Regions from separate parts of the Rhizobium sp. SEMIA 4085 genome, predicted to be linked through region 1. Evidence: riboswitches for the same ligand, from Rfam matches in the RefSeq annotation. Region 1 holds a riboswitch; the other holds the start of a gene.
The links. Region 1 has a riboswitch for S-adenosylmethionine ahead of metA (homoserine O-succinyltransferase). Riboswitches for the same ligand answer to the same signal wherever they lie in the genome.
Positions count from the first base shown of each region.

Region 1 (10,286 bases):
GAAGAGCAAAGGCAAGCTCTCCTACAAGCAGAAATTCGCGCTCGAAACCCTGCCCAAGGAAATGGCCAAGGCAGAAGCTGAAATCGCCAGGCGCGAAGAGAAGATGGCCGATCCCGATCTCTTCAGCAAAGATACTGCCACCTTCAACCGGCTTGCGGCGGAGATGGAAAAGCTGCGCGATAGCCTGACGAAGATGGAAGAAGAATGGTTGGAGCTTGAAATGCTGCGCGAAGAGCTGGAGGGCTAGGTTCCGTCCTGAAGAGGAAAGGCTTCCGCCTTTTGTCAGATCGCGCAGCTCTTGCATTGGTACGAACGGATGGTACTGCGACGTTCAGATGACCGGTGCAGGTGCGTGTGCCGTGCCAGTTCCTGCTGCCGGGGAGGCCGACTGCTCGATCTGCGCCGCCAGTGGATGCAAATGCAACTCGCGCGGATTGAAGGTTTCGAGGTAGGCCTCGGAACGTCCGATATAAATCATGGTGGAATCGGATAGCGTCGCCAGCAGCGCCATCAGGGTTGATTGCGATTCCGGCTCAAGACCTTCCAGCACTTCGTCGAAGATGATCCAGCGCGGCCGGGCCAGCAGCAAGCGGGCAAAACCGATCCCCTTCTGCTCGTCGGAATCGAGCATCTTATCCCAGCGGGCCCGCGTATCGAGACGCGCAATGAGGTGGCTAAGGCCGGCTTTCTGAAGCGCTGCTTCGACGTCCTCGCTCTTGTAGGTGTCCACCGGTTCCGGGAAAGACAGCGCTTCGCGCAACGTGCCACCGGGCACATAGGCCACTTCTGGAACGAAAACCGTGCCGTCGGCGGGCGGCAGCCCTATCTTGCCGCTGCCGCAGGGCCAGAGGCCTGCAAGCGCCTGGAACAGGAGCTTGCGGTTCACATTATGGTCGCCGTTGATCATGACCTTCTCGCCGGCTCTGATCGTGACATCCGTCTCGGCGACGGCAAAGCCGCCGCACAGATCGATCTCTTCGCCGAGCTTGGCGGCGATCATGAGATTCTTGAGGGTGAGCGTATCAGCGTTATCCTCGTAGGTGATCGCATTCTTTGGATTGATGGGTTCGTCCATGCCGTGCAAGGCATGGCGGAAATCGGTCACGCGCATCAGCGTGGCGCGCCACTCGGCGATCGCGGTGAAATTGGCAACATACCAGCGCAGGGCGGTATTCACCTGGTTGAAGGCGCCGACGGACATCATCAGTTCGCCGAAGGTCAGGCTGCCTGAAAAATAGGCGGGAGCCGCGACGATGATCGGGACGACGATGACCAGCCAGCCGTAACCGGCCGAAACCCAGGTGAGGTTAGTGCTGGCCATGGTCAGCCGCTTCAGGATGGCAAGTACCGAAGTGATATCCTCATTGATCCGCCGGCGTTCGTTTTCCTCGCCGCGGGCCACGGTAATCGCCGGCATATTCTCGTTGGCATGCATCAGCGAAAAGCGAAGCTCCGCTTCCTTGGAGAAGCGGTCGGCATTCAAGATCACCAACTTGCGGCCGACGATCTGGCTGAGGATCGAGGCGGATGCCGCATAGAAGATCGCGGCCCAGACCATATAGCCCGGAATGGCAAAGGCGTAGGTGCGAAAATGGAAGACGAAGCCGCTCGAAAGCTCCCAGAGAACGCCGATGAAACTGACGAGCAGGATTGTCGACTGGATGAGGCCGAGCGTGAGGCCGGTTGTGCTTTCTGCAAGGTTGCGGGCGTCTTCATGCAGCCGCTGATCCGGATTGACCCCGATCAGGCCGGTTGAGGCGAGACGCAGCGCACGCTTGCGCTTCAGCCAGTGATCCACGAGATCGCGGGTCAGACCTTCGCGCATATAAAGCGCGGTCATCTGGTTGAGCCACGCCTGGCCGACGTTCATGAGCAAAAGTGAACCGGCAATCAATGCGAAGACCTGGAGCTGATGGAAGAATTCGCCGACGTCGCGGCGCTGCAGGGAATCGTAGAACGGTGCGTTCCAGCGGTTCAGAATGACCTGGCCATAGGCCGTCGCCAGGATCACCGCGAGCAAGATCGAGGCGAGTAGCAGAATCTTTCCACGGACCTTGGAATCCCAGAATGCCGCAAACATCAGTTTCAGGCGGTATCCGAGGCTCAGATCGTAACCTACTCTATCCTGCCCTTGAATGCTCGGCCTGCCTTCGACGTCGTCTGCCATTATGTCCTTCCATGCGGACCATGATGATGCTTGATTAACATGGTGACGCGCCCTGTCCATCAACAGATTCTACCAGTCATTAACGCGTGAGTTACCTTGGTTCAACGCGCGCCCTTCACAATTGCGATTGATTCGCGTGGGCTGCGGCGCTATTTAGGGTTCTCCGTGGTGATTTGGCCGGCCGGCTTGCAGCCACGTTAAATAAGTCGCTAAAGGGCCGCGTGCGGACCGGTAGCGATTCTTTCGCCGCCGGTTTTTTATTTGCCGGTACCTTTTGTTTTGTTGAGTGACCGCAATGCCCATCAAGATCCCCGATACTCTGCCCGCTTTCGAGACCCTCGTTCATGAGGGCGTGCGGGTGATGACCGAAACGGCGGCGATCCGTCAGGATATCCGCCCTTTGCAGATCGGGCTTCTCAATCTCATGCCGAACAAGGTCAAGACGGAGTTGCAGATGGCGCGACTTGTGGGCGCCTCGCCGCTTCAGGTGGAGCTCTCGCTGATCCGCATTGGCAACCATAGGGCCAAGAACACATCCGAAGACCATCTGCTTGCTTTCTACCAGACCTGGGAGGAGGTAAGGCATCGCAAGTTCGACGGCTTCATCATTACTGGCGCACCGATCGAAACGCTGCCTTACGAGGACGTGACCTATTGGACGGAGATGAAGAAGATCTTGGATTGGACCGAGACGAACGTTCATTCGAGCATGAATGTCTGCTGGGGCGCGATGGCGGCGATCTACCATTTCCACAAGGTTCCGAAGTACGAGCTGAAGGAAAAGGCGTTCGGCGTCTATCGCCATAAGAACCTCAAGCCTTCATCCGTCTACCTCAATGGATTTTCCGATAACTTCGAAGTGCCGGTTTCGCGCTGGACCGAGGTCCGGCGGGCCGATATCGACAAGTCCTCAAGCCTCGAAATCCTCATGGAATCCGATGAGATGGGCGTGTGTCTCGTGCACGAGAAAAAAGGCAAGCGGCTCTACATGTTCAATCATGTGGAATACGATTCCACATCGCTTTCCGATGAATATTTCCGCGACGTGAATGCCGGCGTGCCGATCAAGATGCCGCATAATTATTTCCCGCATAACGATCCGTCGCTCGCACCGCAGAACCGCTGGCGCAGCCATGCGCATCTGCTCTTTGGCAATTGGATCAACGAAATCTACCAGACGACGCCCTATAATCTCGACGAGATCGGTACAAAAATCTGAACTGCAGCCGCCGCTGACCTCGTTGCGGCGGCGTTTCTTTTTGTGTTTGACGGTTGCGGTCCTCAACAAATGGAGGCAGGTTCGCGGGCCTGAAACCAACACAGATTTGGGATGGCGAACGATGTCGGAAAAGCTCGAACGGGAAGTTTTCGGGACGACGAAAGACGGCGAAACCGTCTATCGCGTCGAGATCAAGGGCGGCGGCCTTACAGCCAAGATCATGACTTGGGGGGCAGTCATCCAGGATCTGCGGCTCGACGGCCATGATGCGCCTCTCCTGCTCGGCTTCGACGACTTTGCCAGCTATCCCTCCCATTCCTCCTATTTTGGTGCAACGCCCGGCCGCTGTGCCAACCGCATCGGCGGTGGCAAGTTTACCCTCGACGGCAAGGCCTATCAGCTCGAGCTCAATGAAAAGGGCGTTTCGCATCTGCACGGCGGCAGCGACAATATCGCCAAGCGCAACTGGACGATCGTCGAGCACGATGCCGACCGTGTCGTCTTAAAGATCGTCGACCCGGATGGTCGCGCAGGCTATCCAGGCAACTGCACGGTCCAGGCGACTTACCGTGTGCATGGCCATGGCGAATTCTCGGTCGTCTACGAGACGACCACCGACCAGCCGACGCTCGCCAATCTTTGCCAGCACGCGTATTTCAATCTCGACGGCCGCGAAGATGCGCTCGGCCACGATATCATGATCGCTGCCGATCATTATCTACCGACTGACGAGATACAAATCCCGACCGGCGAGATCCGACAGGTCGAAGGCACGGTTTTCGACTTCCGCGAAATGGCCCCGATGAAGCGGTTTGCAGACGGCGAGCAGGCGTTTTACGACCACAATTTCTGCCTTTCGACGGAACGCACGGCCAAGCGCTCCGTCGTACTGGCACGCAGCGTCAACTCCGGTGTCTCGCTGGAGGTTAGAACCACCGAACCGGGCATACAGTTCTATGCCGGTTTCAAGCTCGACGTTGCGGTCGCGGGCATCGGGGGGCGGAAATACGGGCCCTTCGCCGGCTTCTGCCTCGAAACGCAGGTTTGGCCGGATGCGATCAATCACGAGGGCTTTCCAAATGCGGTGCTGCGCCCAGGCGAGGTGCTGCGGCAGGAAACGGATTACATCTTCACGAAAAGCTGATCTTCGCGGACATCCGATCACTCATAGACCTTCGTGCCGCCACGAGGGTTTTCATCTTGCGGCTGAGATTCAGCTTGAAAAGTGGTTCTAAATAGGTTCTATGGTTATTCCATGGATAGAACCAGTCTGATAGCGGAGCTCAATGCCCGCGGTCTGCGCGACGAAACGATGACGGGACCGCTCTACAGGCGGCTCGCACTGGTGTTGACCGGCCTCATTCAGGAAGGCCTACTCAAGCCGGGTGCAGCCCTTCCCGGAGAGCGCGATCTCGCCGAAGCTCTGAAGCTCGGCCGCGTGACGGTGCGAACCGCTTATCGTGATCTGATGGCCTCCGGCGCATTGGAATCGCGTCACGGCAGCGGTACCTTCGTTTCCAGTAAGGTGGAGCGCATGGAGCAGCCGCTCTGGCGTCTTTCGTCTTTCTCGGCCGATATGCGCTCACGCGGCCGTTCGCCGGCGGCAAGGATATTGTCCCGCACGATCAATTCGCCATCGCCGGAAGAATCCTTCCTTCTCGGACTTGGCCAAGATGAGGCCGTTCTGCGCCTGGATCGTCTGCGCCTTGCGGATGGTTTGCCGCTGGCGATCGAGAGGGCGGTTGTGCCGGTCAAGTTCCTCGGCGGCAGTGCCGGTGGCGAGGGATCGCTTTATGATGCGCTGGCCGCAAACGGCCACAAGCCGGTGCGGGCGCTGCAGCGGCTGACCGCCGTGACGCTCGATCCTTCATCAGCCTCGATGCTGAATGTAAAGACCGGTGCGCCAGCACTCTTGATCGAACGGATTTCGCGCCTGGAAGACCAGCGCGTCGTTGAATACACCCGTTCGCACTACCGCGGCGATGCCTATGATTTCGTGGCCGAACTGAAAATTGGAGATGACCTATGAGTGAGAACCAGTCGCTGATGCTGCAGGAGGCGGGCCAGTCGCCGGACGTGGTCGCGACGCTCCTTCAAAAGGAGAAGCCGGTTTTCGCCGAAATCGCCAAGCTGTTTTCCTCGGTTCGCCCGAGCGTGGTAACGACGGCAGCGCGCGGATCTTCAGACCATGCCGCAACCTTCTTCAAATATCTCTTCGAGATCACTGCCGGTATTCCCGTTGCTTCCGTCGGCCCGTCGATCGCTTCCGTCTATGGTACGGCTCTACAGTTGAAGGATGGTGTTCACTTCACTGTTTCGCAATCCGGCGCCAGCCCAGATATCGTTGCCCTTCAGGATGCTGCCAAGCGTGGCGGCGCGACGACGATCGCCGTTGTGAACGTCACCGACAGCCCGCTTGCAAAGCAGGCAGATATCGTTCTGGACCTCAATGCAGGTGCGGAAAAGAGTGTTGCCGCGACCAAGTCCTTCATCGCCTCGGTTGCCGCGCTCGCCGGTGTCACGGCTGCAATTGGCGGTACGGCCGATCTGCAAGCCTCATTGGAGAGGTTGCCCGAGGCTCTGTCGGCGACTGCTGGTATCGATACGGCTGGTGCAGAAGACGTGCTCTTCAATGCAACCTCGCTTTATACGGCAGGCCGCGGGCCAGCTTTTGCGATCGCGCTCGAGGCCGCTCTGAAAGCCAAGGAAACCTCCGGCCTTCACGCGGAAGCCTTCTCGCTGGCAGAGCTGATGCATGGCCCGATGCGCCTCGTTCAGCCGGGTTTCCCGATCGTCGCCTTCATGCCCGACGATGCGGCCTATGCCAACAACGTTCAGGCACTCGAGCGATTACAGAGGCTCGGCGCAACGACCGTACCGTTCTCGGCGCAGCCGCTTTCCGGCGTCAATCTGCTCGTGCCGACGACGGGCAACGGCCTACTCGATCCGCTCGTGTCGCTTCTCGTCTACTATCGCCTGATCGAGTCAGTTACACGCCGCAAGGGTTTTGATCCAGACAAGCCGGCAAACCTGCTCAAAGTCACGGAGACGATATGATACTCCGCAAGATCTTCACCGGTGCCCGGATCTTCGACGGCGAGAAGTTCCACGACGAAAAGGCGCTGATCGTTGCCAATGGCCGGGTCGAGGCCATTGTCTCGTGCAACGGTTTGCCCGAAGGCGAGACGATCTTGCTTGACGGCGGTGTGCTTTCGGCAGGTTTCGTCGATGCGCAGGTGAATGGCGGTGGCGGGCGTATGCTGAACGATGAGCCGTCGGCAGCTTCGATGTGTATCATTGCCGAAGGTCACCGGCGCTACGGCACGACGGCGCTGCTTCCAACCCTGATCACCGATACGGCGGATGCGACGGCGGCTGCGATCGAGGCCGCAAAGGATGCGGTTAAAACCCATCGGGGCGTGGCCGGTCTTCATCTGGAAGGTCCACATCTGGCGCCTGCCCGCAAGGGGGCGCACCTGGCCGAACTGATGCGCCCGGTCGAAGACAAGGATGTCAAAGCTTTCATTCGCGCCCGTGAGGCAATCGGTACGCTGCTCGTGACGATGGCGGCCGAACAGGTGACGGTCGCTCAAGTTCGCGAACTGAGCGAGGCTGGCATCATCGTCAGCATCGGCCATTCGGATTGTTCGAGCGAAGCTGCAGAAGAGCGTTTCGATGCTGGTGTACGCGGCGTCACCCATCTTTTCAACGCCATGAGCCAGATGGGTCACCGCGCACCTGGTCTGGTTGGCGCGGCAATCGACCATCCGTCGACGTGGTGCGGCATCATCGCCGACGGCCATCATGTCGATCCAAAAGCGCTACGCACTGCACTTCGCGCCAAGCGCGGGGAGGGCAAGCTCTTCTTCGTGACGGATGCCATGTCGCTGGTTGGCTCCCGAAAGGATAGCTTCACGCTCAACGGTCGCACCGTGCGGCGTGAGAAGGGGGGCTTCTGCTCGAAGCTGGTGCTTGCGGACGGCACACTTGCCGGATCGGATGTCGATATGGCGTCGACCATCCGCTATGGCGTCACCTATCTCGATCTGACGCTTGCCGAGGCGCTGCGCATGGCAACACTTTATCCGGCCCGGTTTCTCCGGCTCGATGGTTATGGCCATCTTTCGCCGGGAGCGCGCGCCGACCTCGTGCATCTGACGGATGCGGTCGAAGTCAACGCCGCGTGGATCGACGGCGAAGCGGCCTGAAGCAGAGGAAATGCCATGACGGCGGTTACGGATGCCTATTTCTCCAATCTGATCGGCCGTCTTGAGGCTTTGAGGAAAAGCCTTGCCGAACCCATGGAGAAGGCCGCAGCAGTCATTCTCGATGCGGCGCGTCATGACAAGCGCGTTTACGTCTTCGGCACGGGCCATTCGCATATGCTGGCCGAGGAGGTGCATTATCGCGCCGGCGGTCTTGCGTTCACCGTGCCGGTTCTCATCGGCTCCGCGATGCTCCATGAGGGGGCGGTCATCAGCTCGGTCTATGAACGCACGCAAGGCCTCGTTCGGCCGGTGCTGGAGCGCTACGGCATGCAGCCAGGCGACGTCATCATCATTGCTTCGAACTCGGGTGTGAATGCCGCACCAATCGAGGCTGCGGACTATGGCCGCGAGATCGGCGCCAAGGTGATCGCTGTTACCTCGGTTGCCTATTCGAGCGCGATTGCCAATGGCCGCCGCCGGCTCGCGGATATCGCCGATGTCGTGCTGGATAACGGCTTGCCGCCCGGCGATGCCGTGCTCGATCTGGCTGGAAGCGGTCTCAAGGTGGGCCCGGTGTCGACGGCTGTCGGAGCAACAGTGCTAAACGCAATCTTCGCTGAAGTTGCCTCTGCGCTTTCGAAGTCCGGCGACGCACCAGTCTATCTCAGCGCCAACATGCCGGGAGCTGCGGAGGTCAATCAGCGGCTGGTGAAAAAATACCGGCCGCGCAACCCGCATCTGTAATCAAGACAGAAAGGCCGGCGTTAGGCCGGCCTATCTGTCTGATGTGTCCGAAGGATCAATCCTTGGCGCGTTCGACGTAGGAGTTGTCTTCAGTTGCGATAACGACGCGCGTGCCTGCGTTGATATGCGGCGGAACCAGGGTGCGCACGCCGTTCGAAAGCATCGCTGGCTTATAAGAGGACGACGCCGTCTGGCCCTTGACGACCGGTTCCGTCTCGGTGATCTCGAGCGTGACGTGACGCGGCAGCTCGAGTGCCAGCGGAATGCCTTCATGCATCGACAGAATGCAGGTCATGCCTTCCTGGAGGTAGGCCTTCTGGTCGCCCATCGTTTCGTTGTCGACGACAACCTGATCGTAGGTCGCCGGGTTCATGAAGTGGAAACCTTCGCCGTCTTCATAGAGATACTGGAAGTTCACATCCTCAACGAAGGCGCGCTCGACCTGCTCGGTCGTGCGCCAGCGCTCGGAAACCTTTACGCCGTCGACGATGCGGCGCATGTCGACCTGGGTGACCGGCGTACCCTTGCCGGGGTGAAAGTTCTGCGCGGTGAGAACGACGTAGAGTTTGCCGTCTACGTCGAGAACGTTGCCCTTGCGGACCGAAGAGGCGATGACCTTGACCATAAGACTTCCTTGTCACTCGGCTTTTGGCGTCGTAGAGGGATTGTCTGGATGGTCCCGATGACGCCAATTGTTTTTCGTTGGGGCGCAACTAACCTAAAATCCGGCAAAACGCCAGCCCTCGCGTTGGCGGGCCCGGTGATGAAAGCTCAGAATGAACCTTACCAGCGCCAAAGCGTCTCCTTGGTGGACCCCCAGCGTCCACGCGGACCGCCGCCCCTTCCTGATTGGGCGGAACGCGATCCAGGTGGCGCTGCGCGGCTACTTCGCGCGCGAGGATTTCATCGAGGTAGATACGGCCACGCTGCAGGTTTCGCCCGGCAACGAGGCACATCTGCACGCTTTTGCAACCGAGGCGCTGACGACGGACGGGCAGGCGACTTCCTTCTATCTGCACACCTCACCGGAATTTGCCTGCAAGAAGCTGCTCGCGGCCGGTGAGCAGCGCATCGCCTGCTTCGCGCATGTCTATCGCAATCGCGAACGCGGCCCATTCCATCATCCCGAATTCACGATGCTGGAATGGTATCGCGTCGGCGAAAGCTATGAAACGCTGATGATGGACTGCGTGCGGATTCTGGCGCTGGCCGCAGAAACCGTGGAGACGCCGAAGCTGACCTATCGGGGCGCCGAAACCGACCCCTTCGCCGGACCTGAACGCATCAGCGTCGCAGAGGCGTTCGAGCGCTATGCCGGCATCGACCTGTTGGCGTCGGTCGCCGCCGATGGTTCGACGGATCGAGAATATCTGGCTTGTGAACTACGCCGGAACGGTATGCGCGTCTCGGCCGACGACGGCTGGGCGGACCTCTTCAGCCGCGTCCTGGTTGAAAAGATAGAACCCCACCTCGGTTTCGGCTGCGTGACCATTCTGGATGAGTACCCGGTTTCCGAAGCGGCGCTCGCCCGTCCCTCGCCACGCGATCCGCGGGTTGCGGAGCGTTTCGAGCTCTATGCCTGCGGCGTTGAACTGGCGAACGGCTTCGGCGAACTCACCAATGCGACAGAACAACGCCGCCGCTTTGAGCTCGAGATGGCAGAAAAAGCGCGCGTCTATGGCGAACGCTACCCGATCGACGAGGATTTCCTCGATGCGCTTTCGATCATGCCAGAGGCAAGCGGCATCGCGCTCGGCTTCGACCGGCTGGTCATGCTGGCGACAGGAGCCTCGCGCATCGACCAGGTGCTGTGGGCGCCGGTTGCGGAGTATCGCTGATGAATATCGTCCGGCCGATCAAAAGCGTCGATGACCTGTCGAAAGCCAGGCTGTTGGCCGATCGCGACCGGCTGGCACTGGAAGAGGTCGCTGCACGATATGCGATCGCC
Region 1 covers NZ_JABEPH010000091.1:2,839-13,124, reverse strand. The annotation lists gene C9413_RS11925 (ABC-F family ATP-binding cassette domain-containing protein) at 1-247, shown strand, start outside; gene C9413_RS11920 (ABC transporter ATP-binding protein/permease) at 332-2,167, opposite strand; SAM riboswitch at 2,323-2,400, shown strand; gene metA (homoserine O-succinyltransferase) at 2,463-3,386, shown strand; gene C9413_RS11910 (aldose epimerase family protein) at 3,508-4,530, shown strand; gene C9413_RS11905 (GntR family transcriptional regulator) at 4,642-5,415, shown strand; gene C9413_RS11900 (SIS domain-containing protein) at 5,412-6,443, shown strand; gene nagA (N-acetylglucosamine-6-phosphate deacetylase) at 6,443-7,594, shown strand; gene C9413_RS11890 (SIS domain-containing protein) at 7,610-8,338, shown strand; gene efp (elongation factor P) at 8,394-8,963, opposite strand; gene epmA (EF-P lysine aminoacylase EpmA) at 9,115-10,176, shown strand; gene C9413_RS11875 (lysine-2,3-aminomutase-like protein) at 10,176-10,286, shown strand, end outside.

Region 2 (6,032 bases), on a different contig from region 1:
ATGCCGCAAGCACCAACACGGCCTGCGGTGACCCGTCCGGCGCCGGTCTCAAAACCCGCAATCGGCGTGGCGACAATGAGCACGCGGCCCGCCGCTTCGCCTGCACGCGCACTTGGCCAGAAGCTTGCCGGCGCATTCGGCATGAACAGCGCTTCGCAAAACCAGGAAGCCGATTGGACAGAATTTTGAGAGCGGGGACCCGCCCGATCGTCTAGGTGCCCCACCTGTGGATCGAATGGCCGAACTGATAGGTGGCGTTTTGTACCGGCCCCTACAAGGCACGATCTGTTACCTGTGTCGCCGGGGCGGACACTGTTAGGTTGGTCGCGTTGATGGGAGTGGAACCGCAGATCCTGCTTTAGAGCACTTTTGATCGCACTCAGTTCCAAAGGCATGACAGCGGTGCTGCGAAGAGGCGCTCGCCGAAGGGAAGAACTGTGTCACCGTCGTAAAGCACAAGTCCCAGACGGAAATCTTTACCGGCCGCCTGCGCCACTTTTCGCAATCACTTGAAATCACCGGCAGAGACTGTAGCGGCTGCTTTGACTTCCATGGCCACAAGCGAGCCTACTTCATTCTCCATGACGAGATCGACCTCGTCCTGATCCTTGTCGCGATAGTGCGAAAGTCGAACCTCTGCACTGGACCAACTTGCGATTTTAAGAATTTCGGAGATGACGAAACTCTCCAGAATCGCTCCGAATTGCGAACGGTCGGCTGTAATCCGTTCAGAGCTTGCGCCGAGCAGAACGGACAACAACCCAGTATCTAGGAAGTGTAACTTCGGTGTCTTGACGATCCGCTTGAGATCGTTGCGAAACCAAGGCTCGATACGCCTTATGAGAAAGACGTGTTCGAGTATGCCGATGTAACGCCGTACCGTTTTGTCGTCGAGGCGGAGGTGACCGCCAAGCTGTGAGAAGTTCGTGAGTTGGCTCGCATGGCTGGCGAGCGCCCGTATCAATTGCGGCATCTGCTCGAGCTTGTCTACCTCAATGATGTCGCGCACGTCTCGTTCAATGATCGCTCGAGTGTATTCTCTCGCCCATGCCGCTCGACGGCGACTGTCGCGGCGGGCAAGAACCTCTGGGTAGCCCCCGGTTACGACAATATCGATCAGTTCCTTGCCGAGAGCCAAATTTGTTGGCTGGTGGATCTTGCCAGCGAAGGCGTCCTCGATGAAATCGACTTTATGTCCTTTGATTTCCGCTTGAGACAGCGGAAGCAAGGTAACGACTTCCATGCGCCCGGCCAAACTTTCCGCAATGGTCGGCATCGCAAGAATGTTGGCCGAGCCTGTTAGCAGAAAGCGACCGGGCCGGCGGTCATCATCCACCGTTCGTTTGATCGCTCGCAACAGGTCGGGCGCACGCTGAACTTCGTCAATGGTCGCAACGTCAAGTTCTCGAATGAAGCCCGCAGGGTCGGCACGCGCGGAAGCCAGTACCGTCTCATCGTCAAGGGTAATATAACGGCGGCTGTGATTCTTGAGCCCTCTTACGAGCGTAGTCTTGCCACATTGGCGAGGCCCGTTCACCATCACAACGGGCGTATCCGTCAGCGCAACGGTGACACGGTCATTTGCATATCGTGGATAGAGAGGCACTTGCGCGATCATCTTCGTCCAATTAGGATTCTTTCTGCGTCCATTTCGGAATTTATATGCGTCTATTTCGGATTTCAAGAGCGTCCATTTCGGATAAAGAGCTTAGGGCAGCTCGCATGCTCTTTTGATGGCATTGTAGCAGGAGCTGGCCAACAAAAACCCATCCTGAAAACTTTCAAGACTAAATTAATGCACTGACGACTGCCAGGAACAGCAGCCGAAGATCCGAGTAACCTGGTTCTGAAGGGCCGAAATTCGGCTGCTCGTACGAAGTCTTCCTGCAAAGCAGTTTGCGGTGAAAGCCGCCCTGCGCTGCAAGCTTGCGCCCCCGGGTCGGACAGAGAGAAGCTGGAGCGGGTGAAGGGAATCGAACCCTCGTATTCAGCTTGGGAAGCTGCTGCTCTACCATTGAGCTACACCCGCGATGACGGAAGCCTTCCAACAGATGGGTGTCGGTGTCAAGGCTCTCAGATGCGGAAGTGCTTCGAGAGTTTCAGGCCCTGGGCCTGGTAATTCGATCCAAGGCCGGAACCATAAAGGCTTTCGGGTTTCTCCAGCATGTGCTCGTAAACCAGGCGGCCGACGATCTGGCCGTCCTCGAGGATGAAAGGCACCTCATGGCTGCGAACTTCGAGAACGGCGCGGCTGCCCATGCCGCCGGCTGGCGCGTGGCCGAAGCCTGGATCGAAGAAGCCGGCATAGTGCACGCGAAACTCGCCGACGAGCGGATCGAAAGGCGTCATTTCGGCTGCGTAGTGCGGGGGAACGTGCACGGCCTCGCGCGAAACGAGGATATAGAACTCGTCCGGATCGAGGATCAGTTCATTGCGGCCGCGGCTGTAAAGCGGCTCCCAGAAATCGAATATATCGTGCTCAGCCTTCTTATCGACATCGACGACGGCCGTGTGATGCTTGCCGCGGTAGCCGATCAGGCCATCCGTGTCGCCCGCCAGGTCGATCGACAGCGCAATGCCGCCGCCCGAAACGTTCGGCTTGGAGCTTGCAACCAGCGTTTCCGCATCATGCAGCGCCTGCAGTTCCGGCTCGCCGAGAATTGAATGCCCGACCCGGAACCGTATCTGCGAGAGGCGCGAGCCGCGGCGCACGACGACTGGGAACGTGCGCGGGCTGATTTCCAGATAAAGCGGGCCAGAATAACCGGCAGGAATCTTGTCGAATTCCTGCGCGTAGTCGGTAATAACACGGGTGAAGATGTCCAGGCGGCCAGTCGAGCTCTTCGGGTTGGCCGAGGCGGACATTTCAGCCGGAAGATCGAGCCGCTCCATGAGAGGCACGATATAGACGCAGCCCGTTTCGAGCACGGCACCTTCGGAGAGATCGATGACGTGCAGGCTCAGCCGGTCGAGCTTGTCGGCAACGAGATGCGAGGGACCCGGCATGAAACTTGCCCGGACCCGGAACGCCTTGGCGCCCAGGCGCAGGTCCAGGCTGGCCGGCTGGATCTGATCGCGGTCCAGTTCCCGCTCACTCGTGAGGCGGCCCGTTTCTAACAGCGCAGCAATTGCGCGATCGGCCAAGATTCCAGTTTCCCGAGCCATCATGCTCCATCCATAATTTGCCTCAGACAAAACCAAACTCAAGGAATTGACGCAAGAAGCTAACAGCAGTATTGCAGCTTTATCCCGTGGTGATTTGGCCGGTCGGCTTGCAGCCACGTTAAAGAAGTGGCTAAAAAGACCGGGTATGAAACCGGTCTGCTTTTGCGGCCGGTTTTTTTGTTGTTTGAAGGTGGTGATGGCATGAGCAAGACTTGGCGCCCGGCAACTCAACTCGTTCACGAAGGGACGCTGCGCTCGCAATATGGCGAGACTTCGGAAGCGATCTTCCTGACGCAAGGTTTCGTCTATGATACCTCTGAAGCGGCGGAAGCCCGATTCAAGGGCGAGACGGACGGCTTCATCTATGCCCGATACGGAAGCCCGACCAACGATATGTTCGAAAAGCGGATGTGCGCGCTCGAAGGCGCCGAAGACGCCCGCGCCACCGCTTCCGGCATGGCTGCCGTCACCGCGGCGATCCTCTGCCAGTTGAAGGCCGGCGACCATATCGTTGCCGCCCGCGCGCTCTTCGGCTCCTGCCGATGGGTGGTCGAAACGCTTGCGCCGAAATACGGCATCGAATGCACGCTCATCGACGGCCGCTATCTCGAAAACTGGGAGAAGGCGATCCGCCCGGCGACGAAGGTCTTCTTCCTCGAAAGCCCGACGAACCCGACGCTGGAAGTGATCGACATCGCAGGCGTTGCCAAGCTCGCCGACGAGATCGGCGCCAAGGTGGTCGTCGACAACGTCTTCGCAACGCCGCTCTTCCAAAAGCCCCTGGAGCTCGGCGCCCATATCGTCGTCTATTCCGCGACCAAGCATATCGACGGCCAGGGACGCTGCCTCGGCGGCGTCGTGCTTTCCGATAAGGAATGGATCGACGAAAATCTGCACGACTACTTCCGCCACACAGGTCCGGCCATGTCGCCGTTCAATGCCTGGACGCTTCTGAAGGGCATCGAAACGCTGCCGCTGCGCGTCAAGCAGCAGACGGCGAGTGCTGCCAGGATCGCGGACTTCCTTGCCGAACAGAAGCAAGTGGCCAAGGTGATCTATCCGGGCCGCAAGGATCATCCGCAGGCCGATATCATCGCCAAGCAGATGTCCGGCGGCTCGACGCTCGTCGCGTTCGAGCTGAAGGGCGGGAAGGAAGCAGCCTTCGCCTTGCAGAATGCGCTCGATATCATCAAAATCTCGAACAATCTCGGCGATTCCAAGAGCCTGATCACACATCCGGGAACGACGACGCACAAGAACCTGAGCGATGAGGCCCGTGCGGAACTAGGCATTTCTCCCGGCACCGTTCGCCTTTCGCTCGGCATCGAGGATGCTGATGACCTGATCGAAGATTTCGCTCAGGCTCTTTCAAAGATTAAGTCCTGACCGGCGATTGCCACGGCCGGACCTTGCCGGTCCGGCCGCATGCTCCACCTAAGAAATGGCGCGAGAGCTTCGCTTTAATACGGGAATTAACTTCGAAAATTAGGACTAATGTTCAAAACGACGTGCAATCATCGCGGTTTGAAGGATGATGCATGTGCCGTTTCTTGACGGATCGAGCGCTCTATAAGATACGGGTAACATATCTTGGCTATGGTGTAAGGCATGTACCGCGCGCTCACACGAGATATCGAAGTTGTCGTCGAGCCTTTTTATCTGGAGGAGCAATCCGATCCGGATGATGATCGCTATGTCTGGGGCTACCGGATCGTGATCAGCAATAATTCGGACCTGACAGTACGGCTCATCAATCGCTACTGGAACATCACCGATCAGAACGGCCTGGTGGACGAGGTGACCGGTCCTGGGGTCGTCGGCGAGCAGCCCCGGCTGGAACCTGGCGATACCTACGAATACTCGTCCGGCTGTCCGCTCGATACGCCTTCCGGCCTCATGTTCGGGCACTACCAGATGGAAACGGAGGACGGCGAGCTTTTCGATGTCGAAATACCCGCCTTCTCGCTGGATTCTCCCGGGCTGCTCAGAGTGCTGAATTGATCATTCCGCAGCCGATGCGACTTCCACGACCTCAAACCGATAGGTCGTGGAACAGAATTCGCAGGTAACGGCAATCTCGCCATTCTCCTGGCTGGCGTCGATCTCGTCGTCCGAAAAGCCCTTCAGCACATTCTTGATCTTCTCGCGCGAGCAGCTGCAGCGGTCGAAAACTGCCCGGGTACTGAAAACACGCACGCCACGCTCGTGGAAGAGGCGAAAGAGCAGGCGTTCGATTCCGACCTGCGGATCCGTCAGTTCGTCCGCATCGATGGTATCGACCAACGCGCGCGCTTCGGTCCAGGCGTCGTCTTCCTTGTGTGCCAGCGCGGCGTTGTCGCCGTCGCCGCCGTGGAGGTCGGGCTGGCGCATGCGCTCCGGCGCTTCCGGCAAGAACTGCGCAACGAGACCGCCGGCGCGCCAGCGGTGGCGCGGCTTACCCGCCTCGTCGCGGTCAAACAATTCGGCGGCAGCCAGGCGGACCCGCGTCGGGATCTGCTCCGACTGACGGAAATATGTGCCGGCAATATCCTCAAGCGAGGTACCGTCGAGCGCAACGATACCCTGATAGGGCTGGCTGAACTTGCCCTGGTCGATGGTGAAAGCCAGCACGCCCTTGCCAAGAAGCTGTTCCGGCTCGGTCTGGCCGGCAGCGACTGCCTTGTCGAGCAGCGCCTGATCGAAGCGCGCATAGGCACGCACGTTCTCCGGCGTCGAGAAATCAGCGACGAGGAGATCGACAGGGCCATCGCCCTTGGTCTGCACCGTGAACTTGCCTTCGAACTTGAGCGACGTCCCGAGAAGCACCGTCAGCACAATGACTTCGGCGAGCAGCCGGGCAACAGGTGCCGGATAGTGATGGCGCTCGA
Region 2 covers NZ_JABEPH010000348.1:136-6,167, forward strand. The annotation lists partial or broken gene C9413_RS25905 (methyl-accepting chemotaxis protein) at 1-189, shown strand, start outside; gene C9413_RS25910 (ATP-binding protein) at 506-1,618, opposite strand; tRNA gene C9413_RS25915 (tRNA-Gly) at 1,956-2,029, opposite strand; gene C9413_RS25920 (2'-deoxycytidine 5'-triphosphate deaminase) at 2,074-3,168, opposite strand; SAM riboswitch at 3,242-3,320, shown strand; gene C9413_RS25925 (O-succinylhomoserine sulfhydrylase) at 3,367-4,551, shown strand; gene apaG (Co2+/Mg2+ efflux protein ApaG) at 4,774-5,166, shown strand; gene C9413_RS25935 (Hsp33 family molecular chaperone) at 5,167-6,032, opposite strand, start outside.
Region 2: another riboswitch for S-adenosylmethionine. It lies ahead of C9413_RS25925 (O-succinylhomoserine sulfhydrylase); the one in region 1 lies ahead of metA (homoserine O-succinyltransferase).